DNA from 3 places in the Streptomyces incanus genome. Region 1 is predicted to be linked to each of the others. Evidence: riboswitches for the same ligand, from Rfam matches in the RefSeq annotation. Region 1 holds a riboswitch; each other region holds the start of a gene.
The links. Region 1 has a riboswitch for cyclic di-AMP ahead of ACFP2V_RS28490 (M23 family metallopeptidase). Riboswitches for the same ligand answer to the same signal wherever they lie in the genome.
Positions count from the first base shown of each region.

Region 1 (6,601 bases):
CCGGGGAGCCCAAAGCTCCCCGGCCCTCGTTCTTCCGCTCGGCCGCCCTACCGAAGGGCCCCTCGGAAGCCCTCCACGCCCTGCGCACCCCTCGCGAAAATATCACTCACCGTAGCGATCAAGGCCAAGGCTCATTCCTCCCCCACCAGGTTCAGGCCTTCGCGGGAGGAGCCCGTGACGGGGTCGGGCAGGGGCCACTTGTGGCTCGGGACGTGTCCCACGCCCCGCCACCACGGTTCGGCCGGCAGTTCCCCGGCGGGCTCGAACGGCAGGCCCGGAACGGGGAAGGCGGCGGGCTGCCCGACCGCGTCGGCCGCGGCCATCGTCCACTCGCCGGGCTCCGCCCACGGGTGCGGTGCCAGGTTGAAGGTGCCCCAGTGGATCGGCAGGAAGACCCCGCCCGGCCGGCCCTGCTGGAGGTCGAGATGGGCCTGGAGACCCTCTGCGGGGTTCATGTGGATCTCCGGCCAGGAGCCGGGTCCCGGAATCGGGTCCGACTGCCCTTCGGGCCAGAAGTCCGAGTACGCGCCGATCTGGATCATCGTCGCGTCGAAGGGGCCGTGGGTGGCGCCGATGTCCTTGAAACCGTCGAAGTAGCCGGTGTCACCGCTGTGGTAGACGCGGTGCTCCTCGCCCGCGACGGCCCAGGAGGCCCACAGGGTGTGCTGGGTGTTGCGCAGGCCCCGGCCGCAGAAGTGGCGGGCCGGGGTGGCGGTGAGGGTGAGTCCGCCGACCCCGGTCGCCTCGTGCCAGTCCAGTTCGCGCAGCCGGCCGGCGGACACGCCCCAGTGCTCGAGATGGGCGCCCACGCCGAGCGGCACGGCGAACAGCGTGTCCGTGCCGGCGAGCGCCTTGATGGTGGGCAGGTCCAGGTGGTCGTAGTGGTCGTGCGAGATCACGACGACGTCGACCGGGCCGAGCGCGGCCAGCGGCAGGGGTACCGGGTGCAGCCGCTTCGGACCGGCGAAGGGGAACGGGGAGCAGCGCTCGCCCCACACGGGGTCGAACAGCACCCGCCGCCCGTCGATCTCCACGAGCACACTGGAATGGCCCATCCAGGTCAGGCGCAGTCCGGAGGCAGGCGGGCGGGCCAGGTCGGCGAGGGTGGTGGCGTGCACCGGCAGGGTGCCGTACGGGGCACGGCGGGACCGGGTGTCCTTGTCGAAGTAGGTCTTCGCCAGGTCCCGGGAGGAGCCCGGGGGCCGGAGCCGGGTGGGGCCTTTGGGGTTCTGGAACACGCCGTCCCGGTAGTGCGGGGACCTGCGGATGCGCGCCATGCGCTCACCGGTGGGGTCCGCGCCGAAGGCCGCGGGCCGTAGCGCACGGAGCCCGGAGCTCTGGGAACGGGTACCGGCCACATTGCCTCCAAGTGGAGTCGGTCAGACATTCCATTATGTGGGGCCGGTCCGGCCCCGGGACGTCTCACCGGCCGGAAAGCGCCCCCGGGACGCGCACGTCGTCCACCGCCCCGGCACCTGACTGGCGTGACAGCGTGACAGCGTGACCAGGACGCGGTTGAGCGGGGCGGCGCGGCGGTAGGGATCTCCGACGTGGCGGCGGCGCTCGGGGTGAGCACCACACGCGTGCTCCATCACTTCTCGACGAAGGAAAAGCTGGTGGCGCCGCCTTCGCCCACGCGGCCGCGGCCGCGGCCGATCCGGCACGGCCGCGCAAGCTGCCCGGCCGCCCGCAGCCGGCGCTGCGCCGGCTGCGGATCGGGGACCGTGCGGCGGCGCTGCGCGACCCGGTACCACGGGAAATCGCCCGGCACCTCGACCGGTGGTGGAAGGCGGTGCTCACCGAGGCCGGCACGGAGGACGTGGCCGCAGGCGAGTTCCGGTGTCCGGATCCCACCGGTACGGTCCTGCGTGCGCGCGCCCTGTTCGAGGAGCCCTCGGTGCAGTTGACGTCCTCCGCAGGCGCCGTACCGCGGGCGCGCGCCTGGGTCAACGAGGCGCCGGCCCGGGAGTTGGGGCAGGAGGAGCCGGCCGGGCGGGCCCGCTGAACCGTGAACGCCCCGGGCGCGGGCCGTGCCCGCACCCGCTCCCTCCCCTCCCGCCTTCGTGCCCTCGCGCCCCCGCGCCCCGCGTCATGCGACCGAGGCGATGCGCTCCTTGATGTCGTCCGGGGACAGCGTGCCCTTCGCCGTCACGTGGTCCCCCGACGACTCCCCGCGCAGCCTGCGCCCTATCCACGGCACCAGGTACTCGCGTGCCCAGTGGACATTGTCCCGCCGGACGTCGAGGCTGCCGCGCGGCGGCAGTGGGGGCCAGGCCTGTTCCGGGTCGGCGGGGATGTCCAGGCCGAGGGCCTGTCCCGCGCGGAGCGCCACGCGGGTGTGCCCCTCGGGTGACAGGTGCAGCCGGTCGGTGTCCCAGGCCCTGCGGTCCTGGATGCTCCTGAGGGACCAGAGGTCGAGCACCGGACAGCCGTACCGGTCGGCGACGGCCCGCACATGCCCGTTGTAGGTGGCGATCTTGCCGCGCAGATGCCTGAGCAGGGGCACACCACGGGTGTCGAACCCGGTCGTCACCAGAACTGTGCCGGAGACCGCCGCGAGCGCGGCGATCGCCCGCTCGAAACGCTCGGCCACCTCGTCCGGGTCGCTGCCGGGGCGCAGGATGTCGTTGCCGCCCGCACAGAACGAAACCAGTGCGGGGGCCAGTTCGACGGCCTGCGGAAGCTGGTCGGCCATGATCTGGTCGAGCAGTTTTCCGCGCACCGCGAGATTTGTGTACCGGAAGTCGCCTTCGGGACGCCGGTCGGCGAGTAGTACCGCGAATCGGTCGGCCCAGCCGACGAACGCCCCGTCGGGGCCGGGGTCGCCGACGCCCTCGGTGAAGCTGTCCCCCACCGCCACGTACGACCCGATCACTGCCTTGCCGTCATTCTTCGAATCGTCTGCCACAACCGGACATGATTCACCTTCGAATGTGACCTACGCGACCGTAGGAAGGCATTGACGGGCGGTGAGATAAGCCACTCGCGAAGCATTGGCCCATCCGGAATAGCCCTCCGGGCGGGGGCGTTGACCGCGAGCGACGTGACGCACGGAACACTCCCGGCGCTCCCGGCACTCCCTCGCTCGAACACACCGCACGTACCGCACGCACCGAAGGCCGGACCCGGGGATCGGGGTCCGGCCTTCGGTGGCGCGTCAGGCAGGTTGCCTCGGGGGTCAGCCGATGGAGACGCCCTTGCCGCGGAGGTAGGAGACCGGGTCCACGTCCGAGCCGTAGCCCGGCGCGGTGCGGATCTCGAAGTGCAGGTGCGGGCCGGTCGAGTTGCCGGTGGAGCCCGAGAGGCCGACCTGCTGGCCGCCGCTCACGGTCTGGCCGGCGGAGACGGACAGCGAGGACAGGTGGGCGTACTGGGCGTAGTGGCCGTCGTTCAGCTTGATGACGACCTGGTTGCCGTACGAGCCGGCCCAGCCGGCGGAGACGACGGTGCCCGCGCCCACGGCCTTCAGGGAGGTGCCGGTCGGAACGGCGAAGTCGACACCGGTGTGGTAGCCGCTGGACCACATGCTGCCGGCCACCTTGTAGGCGGTGCCGAAGCTGCCGCCGGGCACCGGCGAGCTGTAACCGGAGGTGGTCGCGGCCTGGTTCGCGGTGGTCGAGCCGGAGGAGGACTTCGGTGCGGACCGCTCGGAGGCCTCCCCGGCCGTCGACGGCTTCGCCACGGAGGACGGAGCAGATGAAGGGGAGGAAGAGGGCTTCTCGGAAGAAGAGGACTTCTTCGGCGTGCCGGTCGCGGCGGCCTTGCCGTCGATCGAGAGCTTCAGACCGGGGTGGATGAGCGACGGGTCGCCGCCCACGGCCTCGCGGTTGTCGGAGTAGAGCTGCTTCCAGCCGCCGTCGACGTTCTCGGACTCGGCGATCTTCGCCAGGTAGTCGCCGCCCTTCACGATGTACGTGCGGGCGTCGCCGTTCTTGTTGCCGTCGGCCTTCACGCCGCCAGACGCCTTACCGGCGACGGAATACGACTGGACGGCCTTTTCCGGGGCGGTCTGCGAAGTGGCGGCGTTCGCTCCGGTGGCGCCGAGAAGCGGCAGGGCGAGTACGGCGCCACCGGTTCCGGCGACGGCGATGGAACGGGTCAAACGAAAAGCGCTGGGACGGCGGTGCTTACCCTTTGCGGACATGACGAATTCCTCTCCGGCGCCTACGAGGTGAGCTGTCGGGTGCGGACTGGAGATGCCCGGCCGCGCCGAAAGCGCGACTTAACCCCAAGCCGTTCCGGAGACCGGAACAGGCAGTCGTACCTGTGGGTCCCCCGCTCCTGCCATACGCGGGTCAGAGTGTGGAGGCTCCGGACAGCGGCAGGATTAGGCGTCCGTCCGGATCGATGGCGAACGTAGGCGATAGAGAAGCAAAGGGACAAGCGCGATCTTCCGAGCGAAGGCGCTTTTTCGTGATCCATTGACCTGAAAGCCGTCACCCAGAGTCGCCCCGGTATTTCGGCATCCCCCGAATCCCCTCGCGAAATACCGGAATTACGTGGACATGGCGACAGCACATCGTCACCTCTATGACGATGCTCACCATCCCATTCCCATCCCCCTTTCTATCGGGGCATGTTATGGCGAAGCTCCCCAAAGGGGCAGAATGCGCGAATAGGGAAATAGTGGACGATTCGGATGGATCGGGCCGGGGTCCGGCACGGGTCCGTCCGCGCCGGCGGCTCCACACCGGCAGCTCCACCGGGACAGCCCCGTCCCCGCTCCGACGGCCCCACCGCCAACTCATCGCCCCTGCCGGGCATGTCGTATCGTCGGGTGACACCCGCCGACGCCGACGCGCCGGCGGCGCAGAGTGGGAGAGGGGCCCCCGTGACGCAGCAGATCCCGTCGACCGAACCCGAGCTCACCGGTGTGCGCAATTTCCGTGATGTGGGCGGCCTGCCGACCGTCGACGGCCGCCGGGTGCGGCACGGGGTGCTGTTCCGCAGCGGCCACCTCGCGCACGCCACCGAGAAGGACGCCGCCTTCCTGTCCTCCCTGGGACTGCACACCGTCTTCGACTTCCGCAACGCGGCCGACCACAAGCTGGACGGGCGGGACATCGAACTGCCCGGCGTGCGCAATGTGAATCTGCCGCTGAGCGACCCGGCCGACGGCGCCGAGTTCTGGAGGATGGTCCGCGACGGGGACCTGGACCAGCTCCGCTCGATCCTCGCCGGCGACAAGGGGGCGGAGCGGATGATCGCCTCGTACCGCATGACGGTGAGGCAACGCACCGCCGAGCACTCCCGGGTGCTGATCTCGCTCGCCGCGGAGTGTGTGCCCGCGCTGATGCACTGCGCGGCGGGCAAGGACCGCGCGGGCCTGTCGGTGGCGGTGACGCTGCTCGCGCTGGGCGTGGAACGGGACGCGATCTTCGACGACTATCTGAAGTCCGGCGCCGCGCACCGCCGCTACAAAGTGCGCCGCAGCGGCACCTCCACCTCGGCCTACTCCCCCGAGGTCATGGAACTGCTCGACCCTCTGTTCGACGCCCGCGCCGAGTATCTGTCGGCCGCGCTGGAGACGATCGAGGAGACCTGGGGCGGCGTGGACCCCTACCTCGAGCAGGCGCTCGGGCTCACCCCCGAGGACCGGGAGCGGCTGCGCGAACGCATGCTGGACTGAGTGATCCCCCGGTCGAGCAGGTGCTCGACCGGGGGATCACGGGATCGCTCGGCTCCTGCCGTGTCCGTCCGGGGACTACTGCTTCGCGCCCAGCTCGAACAGCAGATAGATGAAGCCCGCGAAGAGGTGCCCCACCACCACGTAGACGAACAGCCTCACCCACAGGGCTCGGGGAAACTTCTCCTCCAGGTCTTTCATGACGCATCTCCTCGGGTGGGGCCCAGGCACAGGGCGGCCGTGGGACTCTGCAGCAGGGTGTGGACGAACAGCAGCTCGACCCCGTCGGGGTCCTCGGCGGCGATACGGTGCGGGGTCAGCGAGTCGAAGTGCGCGCTGTCGCCCGGGGCGAGGCGGTGCAGGGCGTCCCCGAGGCGCAGCCGCAGCCGCCCCTTGAGGACGTACAGCCACTCCTCGCCCGGGTGGACCCGCACGATGTCGCCCTGGGCCCCGTACGGGACCTGGACCCGCAGGGCCTGCATCCCGCGCCCCGGGGAACCGGCCTGCCAGTACGTCCAGCCGCCCGCGGAGGTCGGCTCCATGTCGCCGGCGCACGTCACCGCCTCGCGGGCGGCGGTCGTCTCACCGAGCAGTTCGGAAACCGTCGTACCGTAGATGCGGGCGAGGGAGAGCAGCATCGGCAGCGAGGGCTGGCGCTGTCCGGTCTCCAGCCGGGAGAGATGGGCGGGCGACAGTCCCGCGTCGCGGGCGGCGACCTCCAGTGTCAGGGAGGCCCGGCGCCGGAGGGCGCGCAGCTGCGGGGCGACCGCGGGGAGCGCGGCGGCCGGTTCGACCGACGGCTCGGCCTCGGGGGAGCTCATGACTCCATTCATCCGCTTTCTTGCCTGTGAGGCAAATTCTTTGCCTCACAGGCAAAACCCGGGAACCGGGTGCGGGCGTCGCCGTCTCACCGGTCGGCGACCGCCTGTTTCACCAGTGTCCTGCCGAACTCCCACACCAGACCGCCGTCATGGG
Region 1 covers NZ_JBHSPC010000097.1:3,394-9,994, reverse strand. Annotated here, with positions in the region: gene ACFP2V_RS28505 (MBL fold metallo-hydrolase) at 132-1,358, opposite strand; partial or broken gene ACFP2V_RS28500 (TetR family transcriptional regulator) at 1,521-2,005, shown strand; gene ACFP2V_RS28495 (SGNH/GDSL hydrolase family protein) at 2,090-2,875, opposite strand; gene ACFP2V_RS28490 (M23 family metallopeptidase) at 3,179-4,144, opposite strand; cyclic di-AMP (ydaO/yuaA leader) riboswitch at 4,147-4,311, opposite strand; gene ACFP2V_RS28485 (tyrosine-protein phosphatase) at 4,832-5,629, shown strand; gene ACFP2V_RS28480 (DUF6126 family protein) at 5,705-5,827, opposite strand; gene ACFP2V_RS28475 (helix-turn-helix domain-containing protein) at 5,824-6,447, opposite strand; gene ACFP2V_RS28470 (aspartate aminotransferase family protein) at 6,534-6,601, opposite strand, start outside.

Region 2 (6,601 bases), on a different contig from region 1:
CTGAACCACGGAGACCTGTTCAAGGGCATGTACCCGGGGGACGAGTACGTCGACTGGATCGGCTACAACCAGTACAACTACTACCGTTGCCACAAGACGGGGTGGCTGACCTTCGAACAGACCCAGACGGCCACGCACGAGTGGATACGCGAGAACATCTCCGCCGACAAGCCGCTGATGCTCTCCGAGTTCGGCAGCGCGGACGACTCCACCCGGCCGGAACGGCAGGCCGAGTGGTACGCACGGGTGCCGCCCGTGCTGAAAGGGCTGGAGGGCGTCAAGGCCGCGCTCCAGTGGAACTACCGCGACCCCGGGCCGCACTGCGACCTGGCCGTGGCCAACGAGGCGGCGTGGGAGAGCCTGCGCGAGGTGGCGGCCGACCCGTATCTGAACCAGCCGACGAAGTGACCGGGCGGGCGACCGCGACCGCCCGCCCACTCGATCCGTTCCACCTGCGGATCAACCTGCCGAATCAGCCCGCGAATCAGCCCACGAGCCGGCCCGCGAGTCAGCCCGCGAACTCCGGTCCACGAACCGCCGCCCGGGTGTGCCGGTACCAGCGCCAGGCGATCGTCTTCGGGCCGTCGCGGTAGGGGGCGACGCGGGCGCCGTCGCCCGCCAGCCAGGCCCTGACGTCGGCGACGGTGTGGCTGCGGCGGACGATGAGCCGGGCGATGCGGTAGCGCTCGTCCCGGTCCGAGCTCAGCGCGTGCCGCACCGCGGTCGCCGTCTCGTACCCGGCGCGGGACGCCATGGCCCTCACCCGGGGGCTGTTGTAGCCGTGCGGGTAGGCGAGATGGGGGACCGGATGGCCGAGGGTGTCCTCCAGCACGGCTTTGGAATCGAATAGTTCGGCGCGCAGGTGCTTCCCGGTCAGTGTGTCCAGCTGGGCGTGGCTGACCGTATGGCTGCCGATCTCCATGCCGGAACGCTCCAGCTCCGTCACCCGGTCCAGGGTCATCATCGGTGCCGGCGGAAGCAGGCTGCGGCCGCCCGGGGTGATGGCGCCGGTGGTGAGGTACGCGGTGGCCGGCAGGGAGCGTCGGGCCAGGAGGTCGGCGGTGGGGCCGGGCAGGTCCGCGAAGCCGTCGTCGAAGGTGAGGAGCACCGGCCGGGGCGGAAGGGACGCCCGCCCGGTGAGATGGCCGGCGAGGGTGCTGATGGTGACGGGGGTGCGGCCGCTGTCCTCGAGGGCGTCGAGATGCGCCGCGAACTCCTTCGGCGTGACGGTGAACTCGGCGATCCAGTCGGGCGGGTCGTCCATCACGGCGTGGTAGAGGAGCACCGGGATGGCCGGACGCTTCGCGTCCTCCCCGCCGCCCTGGTCACCTGAGCGGTTCCGGGCTCTTCGCACCGCCGGGTCCGGCGAGGACGACGCCGTCATCGCGCACCCCGAGCCGTCCGGCCGCCGGGGGACGCCTTCCCCGTCGTACCGCCCGCCGCCCGCCGGGCCCGCAGATAGCCGACGGGGCCGTACAGCATCCCCTTGCGCTGCAGCCGTGAGAGGCGGCGCGGCCAGGGATGGGTGGTGCGGGTGTCGTGGTTGCCCGGAGCGGCCGAGCCGTCCCCGGTGTCCCCGGTGTCCCGGACGGCGGTGAGGCCGCGGGCGTGGGACAGGCCGCGGGGCAGTCGGGAGAGGAACGCGGGCAGCAGCGCGGGCCGGTTGACCAGGATCGCCGTGAGGTAGGCGGTGAGGCCGGCGCCGTAGCCGAACGCCTGGGTCTCCAGATCGGCCCAGGTCTCCCGGTGGTGGTGCCACACCAGCGCCCGGGGGGTGTAGCGGAGCCTGTGTCCCTGGGCGAGGACCCGGACGAACCCGTACAGGTCGTCGCCGCCCCGGGCGGGCGTCCCGGCGCCGGTGGCCGGGTCGAAACCGCCGACCGCGCGCAGTACCTCCGTGCGGAACGCCATGTTCGCCCCGGAGCCGAACCGGCCCGCGGTGAAGGGGAACAGCGGTTCGTCGCGGGGCGGGTTCCGCGGGTCGTACGTCGTCGGCGTGAACCCCTTCGCGAAGCCGCCGTGGCTCTCCAGCAGGACCTGGGCCGGGGTGCGCAGCCGGGCGGGCAGGATCAGGCCGGTGGCACAGCCGAGTTCCGGGTCGGCGACGAAGGGCGCGGTCAGCTCGGTGAGCCAGCGGGCGTCGGCGACGACGTCGTCGTCGGTGAACGCGATCACCTCGCCCAGGGCATGGGCGAGCCCGGTGTTGTGCGCGGTCGCGAGTCCGGGGACCGGCTCGCGCACGTACCGCACGCGCTCCCCGTACTTCCGCTGCACCAGGTCGCGTGTCCCGTCCGTCACGGGCGCGTTGTCGATGACGACGATCTCGAAGTGCGGATGGTCCTGCGCGAGGAGCGAGTCGAGGGCGCGGGCGAGTTGTCCGGCCCGCTCCCGGGTGGCCACGACGACCGAGGTGAAGGGCGGCGGCGGCCCGGCGGTCTCCACGGCCGCCTCCGCCGCGTCGTGCCCTTGCCCTTGCCCTTGCCCTTGCGCCTGCGCCTGCGCCTGTGCCTGCGTCTGCCGTGCGAGCGCCTGCCGTGCGAGCGCCGCCAGGACCGTCGTCGGATCGGCCCCCTCCAGGACCCTTCCCAGCAGGGTGCCCACCGGCAGGCCGTCTCTCCTGACCAGCAGGAACACCTCGCCGTGTGTCACCGGCGGGCTGCCCGGACCGGGTCTCAGGGCGGTTTCCTCACCGCTCAGGTCCAGTTCGGCGACCTGAACCGCGCCGATGTCCAGGAACCGCCGTATCTCCTCCTGCGTACGTGCTGTGCGGGACATGAGTCCTCCCCCTCACGAACGGTCGTCACCAGCGGCCGTTGTCGTCCCGAGCGGTTCTCGCGAGCGGGAACCGCTCACGGCCGGCGCAGCCGCGCCGCCCCCTTCAACGTCCGCGACGCCAGCGAGGCGAGACGCGGCCGGGCGACGACGAAGCCGTGCGCGCGGCGCGCGGGCTCGCGGCGCAGCAGCTGAAGCGCGGCGCCCAGGCCCGGACGCGTCGCCTCCCCTTCGTAGACGGCGCGTTCGCCCGTCTTCAGCGCATCCTTGTACTCGGCCGGGCCGCGTCCCATGTCGAGCAGGCCGATGCCCTCGCCGGCCGCCGCCTCGGCCATCCGCAGATGCAGCACGAGCCCCGGCGAGAACTTCGCGAACTCCGGGTCGTACGCCGGGAACCAGCAGGCCAGCACCGAGGTCGAACGCAGGCCGAAGTGGGCGGCGACGGGACGGTCCCCGGCGTACAGGACGGACAGCGTGCCCGTGCACTCCGGAGCCCGGGCCCCGGCCAGGCGGCCCACGAGCAGGGTGATCCACTCCTGTGCGAACCGGTCGCGGCGCCCGGTCCTGCGGTACTGCGCCGACTTCCACCCGATGAGCGCGCGGAGCGCGGCCGGGTCGCGTTCGTCGAACACGAACCGCACAGGTCCGGCCTGGCGGCCGAGCCGGCGCTCCTTGGCCAGGGTGGTCTTCAAAAACTTCGGCGACTGGGCGCGCAGTACGGACTCGTAGGTCTCGTAGCCCTTCTCCACGTCGATGACGAAGGTGGCGTGTTCCTCGGCCGCGTGCGGGACGAACAGGGCCTGGTCCGCCTCCAGGTTGTCGAAGGCGAAGCTCGACACCGAGCAGGCGCGCAGTAGTTCACCGGTCTTCAGCGCGAAACCCGGACTCAGGACGGCGCCCTGGCAGTCCGAGACGCCGAGCCCGATCGCCCGGCCCTGTCCCAACGCGCCCCGCTCGTACGGCAGGAAGCCGGCCGGCTCGGCGGACGCCCCCTCGTACAGCACCGCGACCCGGGCCCGCGGCCGTACCCTGGACACGGCGGTGGCGAACTCCGGTTCCATGAAAGGGCTGCGCGGTGCCTCCGTCGCGGCGCGCAGCTCACGCCACCGTTCCCGCTCCCTCTCGCCGAGTTCCTCGAGCCTCAGCACACGCGTGCGTCCACTGCTCACCTGACCCCCCGATCAAGTCCCCCCTGGACACTTGTGAAGGTACCGCCCAAGAGCACGAGGGCGGTAGGGAACGGAGCAGGTTGTTGCCAAGTGGTGCAGAGGCCGCGGACGGCATCCCGGGCGGGGTGCCCCGGGCGGGGTGAGGTGAGCGGGGCGGGCGGGGTGGGTTCGGGCGAGGTGAGTCGGGCGGGCGCGGTGTCCGTATTCTCTGATCATGGCCGCACCCACCGATTGCTCGCTCATCGCCACCGACCTGGACGGGACGCTGCTGCGCGGCGACGACACCCTCTCCGACCGCTCCCTCGCCGCACTGGCGCTGGCGACGCGGGCCGGCGCCCGGCACCTCGTGGTGACGGGGCGCCCGGCGCCCGGAGTGCGGCCGATCCTGGACGACCTGGGGGCCACCGGGCTCGCGGTGTGCGGACAGGGCGCGCAGGTGTACGACGCCGGCGCGGACCGGCTGCTGTGGTCGGTCACCCTGGACCGGGAACTGGCGGAGACCGCGCTCGGCAAGATCGAGGCCGAGGTCGGGGAGCTGTACGCCGCGGTCGACCAGGACGGGGTGGACGGACTCACCCTGATCGAGCCGGGCTATCTGATGCCGCACCCGACGCTGCCCGCGGTGCGGGTCGAACGGCGGGACGATCTGTGGGTCCGGCCGATCAGCAAGGTGCTGCTGCGCCATCCCCACCTGACCGACGACGAATTGGCGGCGACGGCCCGTTCGGCGGTCGGTTCGCTGGCCACGGTCACCATGTCGGGTCCGGGCACCGTGGAACTCCAGCCGTGCGGTGTCACCAAGGCGACCGGTCTCGCGCTGGCCGCCGAGCACCTGGGGCTGGAACCCGAGCGGACCATCGCCTTCGGCGACATGCCCAACGACATCCCGATGTTCGACTGGGCAGCCCACGGGGTCGCCATGGCCAACGCGCACCCCGAGCTCAAGGCGGTGGCCGACGAGGTCACCACGTCGAACGAGGACGACGGCGTGGCCGTCGTCCTCGAGCGGTTGTTCGGCGGAGCGGAGCCGTATGCGCCCCCACACATGCTGCCCCGCCCCAGGTCCGGGAGGATGTCCCGGTAGGCCTCGGTGCCGTCGGTGCCGTCGGTGTCCCGGTGTCCCGGCGTCCCGATGGGCCGGGGTGTCTCAGTAGGCGCCGAAGACCTTGTCGATGGAGCCGTAGCGGTCCGCCGCGTAGTTGCAGGCCGCCGTGATGTTCGCGACCGGGTCGAACGGGTCGAAGGCCGTGCCGGGCACGTGGTACGCCCGGAAGGTCGGGTCGATGACCTGGAGCAGGCCCTTCGACGGGGTGCCGAGCCTGGCGTTGGAGTCCCACAGGTTGATGGCCTGAGGGTTGCCGGACGACTCGCGCAGGATGTTGCGGTGGATGGAGTCGTAGCTGCCGGGGATGCCGTGCTGCGCCATGACGGACAGCGACTCGCGGATCCAGCCGTCGAGGTTGTCCGGGTACGCGGTCACGGTGCCGGAGGCGGGGGCGGACGTCGCGGCAGCGGCGGGCGCGGCGGAGGCGGCGGTGGCGCCGAACAGCGGGAGGGCGACCGCCGCGACGCCGGCGACGGCGAAGGAGCGGACGAGGCGGGAGCGGCCGAAGCGGTGGGGCAGACCCGATGCGGGCATGTCTGTGTTCCTCTCCTACGCCTGCGAGGTGAGCTGTCGGGTTCGGGCGGGAGAGTGCCCGGCCGTGCCCCTGCGGGCATGGCTTCACCCCGAGCCGTTCCGGGTGCGAACCGGTCCGGCGGCTTACCTGGGTCCCCCGCTCCTGCCGTGCGTGAGTTCATCGATGGGTGGCGCGGGCGGTGGCAGGATTCGGCGTCCGCCCGACTGGCCGGGAACGTATGCGAGTGCACTTGTCGAGAACAAGTGCGACCGTCATGGATCATGCCGATTGATCTTGTGTTGGGGCGTTTTGGGCACTTGACCCTTTGCGCATGCCAAGGGTCAACTCGCTCTCGGGGCAAGGGGGATCGCCGGTGGGCGCGAGGGATGGGCGTGCCGGGGTGCGCGTGACCTACTTCACTGGCCGCACCGCGTGGGCGCATTTGCCACCAGTGGGGATTTATTTGGTAATTGCGGCAAATCGGGCGCCTGGGCGGGCAGGATGGCCTGCGTGCCGGATCGCGTGCCGGATCATGGTTCGGATCGTGGTTCGGGATGCGGTCCGGGGCGCGGTCCGGGCGGCGGTCCGGATGGCGGTCCGGGCCGGGAGTGGATCGTGGTTCGGGTGCATCCCGAGTGCGGGTCGTCGCGCCTGAAAGGCGAGGAATATTCTTTATTACCAACTGATCAGAAACGATCTGATTGTGATCCGATATCGGAGGGTGCCGTGAGACGCCGTGCACGCGTGCGCAGGTGAGTCTGGGGAATGTGGGTGCTGGCGGTGATCGAAACATGACCGGATACGCTGACTCGAGTGATGTCAGCGACCTATCGACAAACTGTGCAAGACGTCTGAGCGCCAGTGGACACCAGCAGACAGGAGACCCCTCGTGACCGTCGTCGGGCCGTTCGGGCTGAGCGTGCGGGACCAGGCTCTGGAGGCCGACGTCCAGGCCGGAATGACGGCTGTCGAAGAAGGGCTGCTCGAGGCCACGAAGAGTGAGGTCCCCTTCATCACCGAGGCCGCCCAGCACCTGGTGCG
Region 2 covers NZ_JBHSPC010000110.1:76,118-82,718, reverse strand. Annotated here, with positions in the region: gene ACFP2V_RS31310 (glycosyl hydrolase) at 1-408, shown strand, start outside; gene ACFP2V_RS31305 (polysaccharide deacetylase family protein) at 509-1,264, opposite strand; gene ACFP2V_RS31300 (glycosyltransferase family 2 protein) at 1,381-2,775, opposite strand; gene ACFP2V_RS31295 (GNAT family N-acetyltransferase) at 2,850-3,920, opposite strand; gene ACFP2V_RS31290 (HAD family hydrolase) at 4,156-5,025, shown strand; gene ACFP2V_RS31285 (transglycosylase SLT domain-containing protein) at 5,089-5,580, opposite strand; cyclic di-AMP (ydaO/yuaA leader) riboswitch at 5,584-5,753, opposite strand; gene ACFP2V_RS31280 (polyprenyl synthetase family protein) at 6,450-6,601, shown strand, end outside.
Region 2: linked by a shared signal. The riboswitch ahead of ACFP2V_RS31285 (transglycosylase SLT domain-containing protein) and the one ahead of ACFP2V_RS28490 (M23 family metallopeptidase) in region 1 are both predicted to bind cyclic di-AMP.

Region 3 (6,601 bases), on a different contig from region 1:
GGGGCGTCAGGAAATCACGCGGACACCGAGGTGCACACGGAGGCCAGGGGGCACGTGCCCGGTCAGAGGTTCGCGCCGTGCGCGCGGAGGTACGCGACGGGGTCGATGTCGGAGCCGTACTCGGCGGTGGTGCGGACCTCGAAGTGCAGATGCGCGCCGGTGACGTTGCCGGTGGCGCCGGAGACACCGATCTGCTGCCCCGGGGTGACCTGCCGGCCCACCGAGACACCGACGGACGACAGGTGGCCGTACTGGGTGTACGTGCCGTCGTGCATCTTGATCACGACCTGGTTGCCGTAGGCGCCGCCCCAGCCGGCCTCGACGACGGTGCCCATGCCGACCGAGAGCACGGGGGTGCCGCTTGCGGCGTGGAAGTCGACACCGGTGTGGCTGCCAGAGGACCAGACGGCGCCGCCGGACAGGTAACCGGTCGAGACGTAGGAGCCCGCGATCGGGGACACCAAGGTGGTGAGGCGCTTGCGCTCGGCCTCCCGCGCGGCGCGCTCCTCGGCTTCGCGTGCCCTCTCGGCCTCGTCGGCCGCCCTCTCCCGCGCGGCTTCTTCGGCGGCTTCGCGGGCGGCGGCCTGGGCCGCCTCGCGTGCGGCCTCGTGCTGGGCGGCCGCCTGGGCGTCGACCTGGGCGGCGGCCTCGTCGCCCAGGGTGATCACGGGGGTGAGGCCGGTCTGTTCCGCAGCGGATTCGGCGGCGAGCGCCGGAGCCGTGAGGGAGCCGATGACACCGGTGGTGGTGAGGGCCGCGACGCCCGCCGCCCTGGCGGTGCCGCGGTGCACACGGCTGGGACGACGGTGCTTCCCGGGGGCGCGGGTGAACGCCATGTACAGGGTGGTCCTTTCCTTCCCTCTCGCCTACCGGGTTAGCTGACAGGTTCGGAGCAGGAAGGTCTCCTACGGGCCCCCTCGCGGCACGCGCGGGCGTCCGATTCACCTCAGGGACGGTTGGGTCCCCGGCTCCCCTGGCTCGCGCCGTACGGGGACTCGGCGATGACTGTCCGGTGCCGCGGGTGCGGCGCACTGCCCGACGAACAGACCGCATGACGCTAAGCGGGGCGTGTTTCAATTCCCAAACGAATCCCGGCTTTTGTAGCGCATCCCACAGGGCAGACGGGTATCTCCCGTTCCAATTCGGGCATAAGTGGACCCTGGTGACGTTCCCGTCACCAGGGTCACGCGCGTGTGCGCTTCGCCGGGGGACCGCCGACTGCCTCTCAGTGGTTTCCCGGCCTTTGACGGGCCGCCTACTCGGCGGCCACGACGGTGACTTCGCCGATGCCGAGCGCCTCGACGGGCTCCTTGATCTTCGCCGCGTCACCGACCAGGACGGTCACGAGACGGTCCACCGGGAAGGCGTTCACCACCGCCGCGGTCGCCTCCACGGTGCCGGTGGCGGCGAGCCGCCGGTACAGCTCGGCCTGGTAGTCGTCGGGCAGGTGCTGCTCCACCTGGTCGGCCAGGGTGCCGGCGACGGCTGCGGCGGTCTCGTACTTGAGCGGCGCCACACCCACCAGGTTCTGCACGGCGACGTCGCGCTCGGCGTCGGTGAGGCCCTCGGCGGCGAGGGTGCGCAGCACCGTCCACAGGTCCTGCAGGGCGGGGCCGGTGTTCGGGGTGTCGACGGATCCGCTGATGGCGAGCAGCGACGCGCCGGTGCCGTCCGGGGCGGACCTCAGAACCTGGGCGAACGACCGTACGCCGTAGGTGTAGCCCTTCTCCTCGCGCAGGACGCGGTCCAGCCGGGAGGTGAGGGTGCCGCCGAGGCAGTAGGCGCCGAGCACCTGCGCGGCCCACACACGGTCGTGCCGGTCCGCTCCGACACGGCCGATGAGCAGCTGCGTCTGCACGGCGCCGGGGCGGTCCACGATCACGACCCGGCCGGAGTCGTCGGCGACCACCGGCGGAACGGGCCGCGGCTGGGCGGACGATCCGGTCCAGGCACCGAGGGTGTCGCCGAGCAACTCGTCCAGGTCGGTGCCGGTGAGGTCGCCGACGACCACCGCGGTGGCGGTCGCGGGGCGGACGTGCTTCTCGTGGAAGGCGCGTACGGCCGTCGAGTCGATGCCGGCGACGGTCTCCTCGGTGCCCTGGCGCGGGCGGGACATGCGCGACGTCGCCGGGAACAGCTCCTTGGAGAGTTCCTTGGCCGCGCGGCGGGACGGGTTGGCCAGCTCGTGCGGGATCTCGTCGAGGCGGTTGCGGACGAGACGCTCGATCTCGCTGTCGGCGAACGCGGGTGCCCTGAGGGCGTCGGCGAGCAGCCCGAGCCCCTTGGCGAGCCGTGAGGCCGGCACCTCGAGGCTCAGGCGGATGCCGGGGTGGTCCGCGTAGGCGTCCAGGGTGGCGCCGCAGCGCTCCAGTTCGGCGGCGAACTCCTCGGCGGAATGCTTGTCGGTGCCCTCGGAGAATGCCCGCGCGGTGATCGTGGCAACACCGTCGAGCCCGGCCGGCTCGGCCTCCAGGGGCGCGTCGAGCAGCACCTCGACGGCGACGATCTGCTGGCCGGGGCGGTGGCAGCGCAGCACCGTCAGACCGTTGCCGAGGGCGGTGCGCTCGGGGGCCGGGAAGGCCCAGGGCCGGGCCTCGCCCGCCTGCGGCTGGGGGTGGAAGTCCATCGTGGCGAGCTCGGTCACTTCGCCGCCTCCTCGTTCTCGTCGGTGCCGGCGGCCGCGGCTTCTTCGGTGCCGGCGGCTGCGGCTTCTTCGGACTCCCCGGCCCCGGGGGCAACGGGCTCGTAGACGAGCACCGCGCGGTTGTCGGGACGCAGGCGGGCCTTGGCGACCTCCCGGACGTCCTCGGCGGTCACGTCGAGGATGCGCCCGACGGCGGTGAGGGCGAGCTGCGGGTCGCCGAACAGGACGGCGTACCGGCACAGCTCGTCGGCCCGGCCGGCGACGGTGCTGAGCCGGTCCAGCCACTCGCGCTCCAGCTGCGCCTGGGCGCGCTCCATCTCCTCGGCCGTGGGGCCCTCCTCGGCGAACCGGGCGAGCTCCTCGTCGATCGCGGCCTCGATGACGGGTACCTCCACGTCACCGGACGCCTTCACGTCCAGCCAGCCCAGGGAGGGCGCCCCGGTCAGCCGCAGCAGGCCGAATCCGGCTGCCACGGCCGTACGGTCCCGTCGCACCAGCCGGTTGTAGAGCCGCGAGGACTCACCGCCGCCGAGGACGGTGAGCGCCAGGTCCGCCGCGTCGCTCGCGCGCGTGCCGTCCTCGGGCAGCCGGTAGGCGGCCATCAGCGCACGCGCGGGGACCTCCTCCTCGACGAGCTCACGCAACTCCTCACCGATGATCTCGGGCAGCGAGCCGTCGCGGGGCGCGGGCTTGCCGTCGTGGGACGGGATGGAGCCGAAGTACTTCTCGATCCAGGCGAGCGTCTGCTCCGGGTCGATGTCACCGACGACGGAGAGCACGGCGTTGTTCGGCGCGTAGTACGTGCGGAAGAAGGCGCGGGCGTCCTCCAGGGTGGCCGCGTCCAGGTCCGCCATCGAGCCGATGGGCGTGTGGTGGTACGGGTGGCCCGCCGGGTAGGAGAGGGCGGTCAGCTTCTCGAAAGCCGTGCCGTAGGGGACGTTGTCGTAGCGCTGGCGGCGCTCGTTCTTGACGACGTCCCGCTGGTTCTCCATGGACTCCTCGTCCAGGGCGGCCAGCAGGGAGCCCATGCGGTCGGCCTCGAGCCAGAGGGCGAGTTCCAACTGGTGGGTCGGCATGGTCTCGAAGTAGTTGGTCCGCTCGAAGCTGGTGGTGCCGTTGAGCGAGCCTCCGGCGCCCTGGACCAGTTCGAAGTGACCGTTGCCCTTCACCTGCCCGGACCCCTGGAACATGAGGTGCTCGAAAAGGTGAGCCAGGCCGGTGCGGCCCTTGACTTCGTGACGCGAACCGACGTCGTACCAGAGGCACACCGCCGCGACGGGGGTCAGATGGTCCTCGGAGAGCACCACGCGCAGGCCGTTGGACAGCCGGTGCTCGGTCGCTGTCAGGCCGCCGGTGCCTGCCTGGGCGGTGGCCGTGTGACCCATGGGCATGTACGTCCCTTCGATCGCGGAGGCGGTCGTCGCATCCGCCGTTTGTGCCGGTCCTGCCACTGTATGCAAGCGTGCGGAACACTGGCGAAGTTCCCGGACGGGACCGGGTACGCCGAGAGCGAGAACCGCGGGTACGGATGGGACGGCACGGTACGCACGGGGTTCGTGGGGCGTACGGGACCACGGTACGTACGGAATCACGGGGCGTACGGAATCACGGGGCGTACAAGGTGCGCACCCGGTGCCGGCCCGCCCCGCCGGAGACGCTGGCGGGAGGTGCGCGTAGCCTGCCGGCACCCCGCGCCCCGGCCCCCGACGGAGGGCGGCGGCGGGGGTCATGGTCCCGGTTGTCGGTGCGGCGGTCCACAATGGTCCGCGTCAGATCCCGTCCCACGCTTCAGCAAGGAGCCGGCAGCGATGGCCCGCCGCAGCACGAAGACCCCGCCGCCCGACGACTCGTACGAGGAGCGGATCCTCGACATCGACGTCGTCGACGAGATGCAGGGCTCCTTCCTCGAGTACGCGTACTCGGTCATCTACTCCCGCGCCCTGCCGGACGCGCGCGACGGCATGAAGCCGGTGCACCGCCGCATCGTCTACCAGATGAACGAGATGGGCCTGCGCCCCGACCGCGGCTATGTGAAGTGCGCGCGCGTGGTCGGCGAGGTCATGGGCAAGCTGCACCCCCATGGCGACGCGTCGATCTACGACGCCCTGGTGCGCATGGCGCAGCCCTTCTCGATGCGGGTCCCCCTGGTCGACGGCCACGGCAACTTCGGCTCCCTGGGCAACGACGACCCGCCGGCGGCCATGCGGTACACCGAGAGCCGGATGACCGAGGCCACGAGCCTGATGACCGAGTCCATCGACGAGGACACGGTCGACTTCGCGCCCAACTACGACGGCCAGGAGCAGGAGCCGACGACCCTGCCCGCCGCGTTCCCGAACCTCCTGGTGAACGGTGCGTCGGGCATCGCGGTCGGCATGGCCACCAACATGCCGCCGCACAACCTCCGCGAGGTGATCGCGGCCGCCCGCCACCTGATCCGGTATCCGAACGCGGACCTCGACGCCCTGATGCGCCATGTGCCGGGCCCCGACCTGCCCACCGGCGGCAGGATCGTCGGCCTCCCGGGCATCCGGGACGCGTACGAGAAGGGCCGCGGAACCTTCAAGATCCGCGCGACGGTCACCGTGGAGGAGGTGACCGCCCGCCGCAAGGGCCTGGTCATCACCGAGCTGCCGTTCACGGTGGGCCCGGAGAAGGTGATCGCCAAGATCAAGGATCTGGTCGGTTCGAAGAAGCTCCTGGGCATCGCCGACGTCAAGGACCTCACCGACCGCGCCCACGGTCTGCGTCTGGTCGTCGAGATCAAGAACGGCTTCGTGCCGGAGGCGGTCCTGGAGCAGCTCTACAAGCTGACGCCCATGGAGGAGTCCTTCGGCATCAACAACGTGGCCCTGGTGGACGGCCAGCCGCTCACCCTGGGCCTCAAGGAGCTGCTGGAGGTCTATCTCGACCACCGCTTCAACGTGGTCCGCCGCCGCTCGGAGTTCCGCCGCGGCAAGCGGCGCGACCGTCTGCACCTGGTCGAGGGCCTGCTCACGGCGCTGCTGGACATCGACGAGGTCATCCGTCTGATCCGCTCCAGTGACAACTCCGCGCAGGCGAAGCAGCGTCTGATGGAGCAGTTCTCGCTGAGCGAGATCCAGACCCAGTACATCCTGGACACCCCCCTGCGCCGCCTCACCAGGTTCGACCGCATCGAACTGGAGGCGGAGCAGGAGCGGCTGAACACGGAGATCGAGGAGCTGACCCGCATCCTGGAGTCGGACGCGGAGCTGCGCAAGCTGGTCTCGTCCGAACTGGCAGCGGTGGCCAAGAAGTTCGGTAACGACCGCCGTACGGTCCTGCTGGACGCGTCCGCCACCCCGGTCGTCGCCGTGCCGCTTCAGGTAGCGGACGACCCGTGCCGGGTGCTGCTGTCCGACACGGGCCTGCTCGCCCGTACGGCGGACGCGAAGCCGTTCCCCAAGGGCGCGCACGCCAAGCGGGTCAAGCACGACATGATCCTCTCGGCGGTGCCGGCCACCGCCCGGGGCGAGGTGGGCGTGGTCACCTCGACGGGACGTCTGCTGCGGGTGAACGTCGTCGACCTCCCGCAGCTGCCGGAGTCGATGCCGACCCCGAACCTCTCGGGCGGGGCGCCGGTTTCGGAGTTCGTCCCCCTGGAGGAGGGTGAGCGGGTGATCTGCCTGACGACGCTCGACGAGTCGTCGCCGGGCCTCGCTCTCGGCACGGAACAGGGCGTCGTCAAGCGGGTGGTGCCCGACTATCCCTCCAACAAGGAGGAGCTGGAGGTCATCACCCTCAGGGAGGGCGACCGGATCGTCGGTGCCGTCGAGCTGCGCACGGGCGAGGAGGACCTGGTCTTCATCACCGACGACGCGCAACTGCTGCGCTATCAGGCCTCGCAGGTCCGTCCGCAGGGGCGTCCCGCCGGCGGCATGGCGGGCATCAAGCTCACCGAGGGCGCGAAGGTCATCATCTTCACGGCGGTCGATC
Region 3 covers NZ_JBHSPC010000070.1:8,832-15,432, forward strand. Annotated here, with positions in the region: gene ACFP2V_RS21885 (M23 family metallopeptidase) at 63-836, opposite strand; cyclic di-AMP (ydaO/yuaA leader) riboswitch at 849-1,011, opposite strand; gene ACFP2V_RS21890 (M16 family metallopeptidase) at 1,256-2,644, opposite strand; gene ACFP2V_RS21895 (M16 family metallopeptidase) at 2,641-4,035, opposite strand; gene ACFP2V_RS21900 (DNA gyrase/topoisomerase IV subunit A) at 4,453-6,601, shown strand, end outside.
Region 3: linked by a shared signal. The riboswitch ahead of ACFP2V_RS21885 (M23 family metallopeptidase) and the one ahead of ACFP2V_RS28490 (M23 family metallopeptidase) in region 1 are both predicted to bind cyclic di-AMP.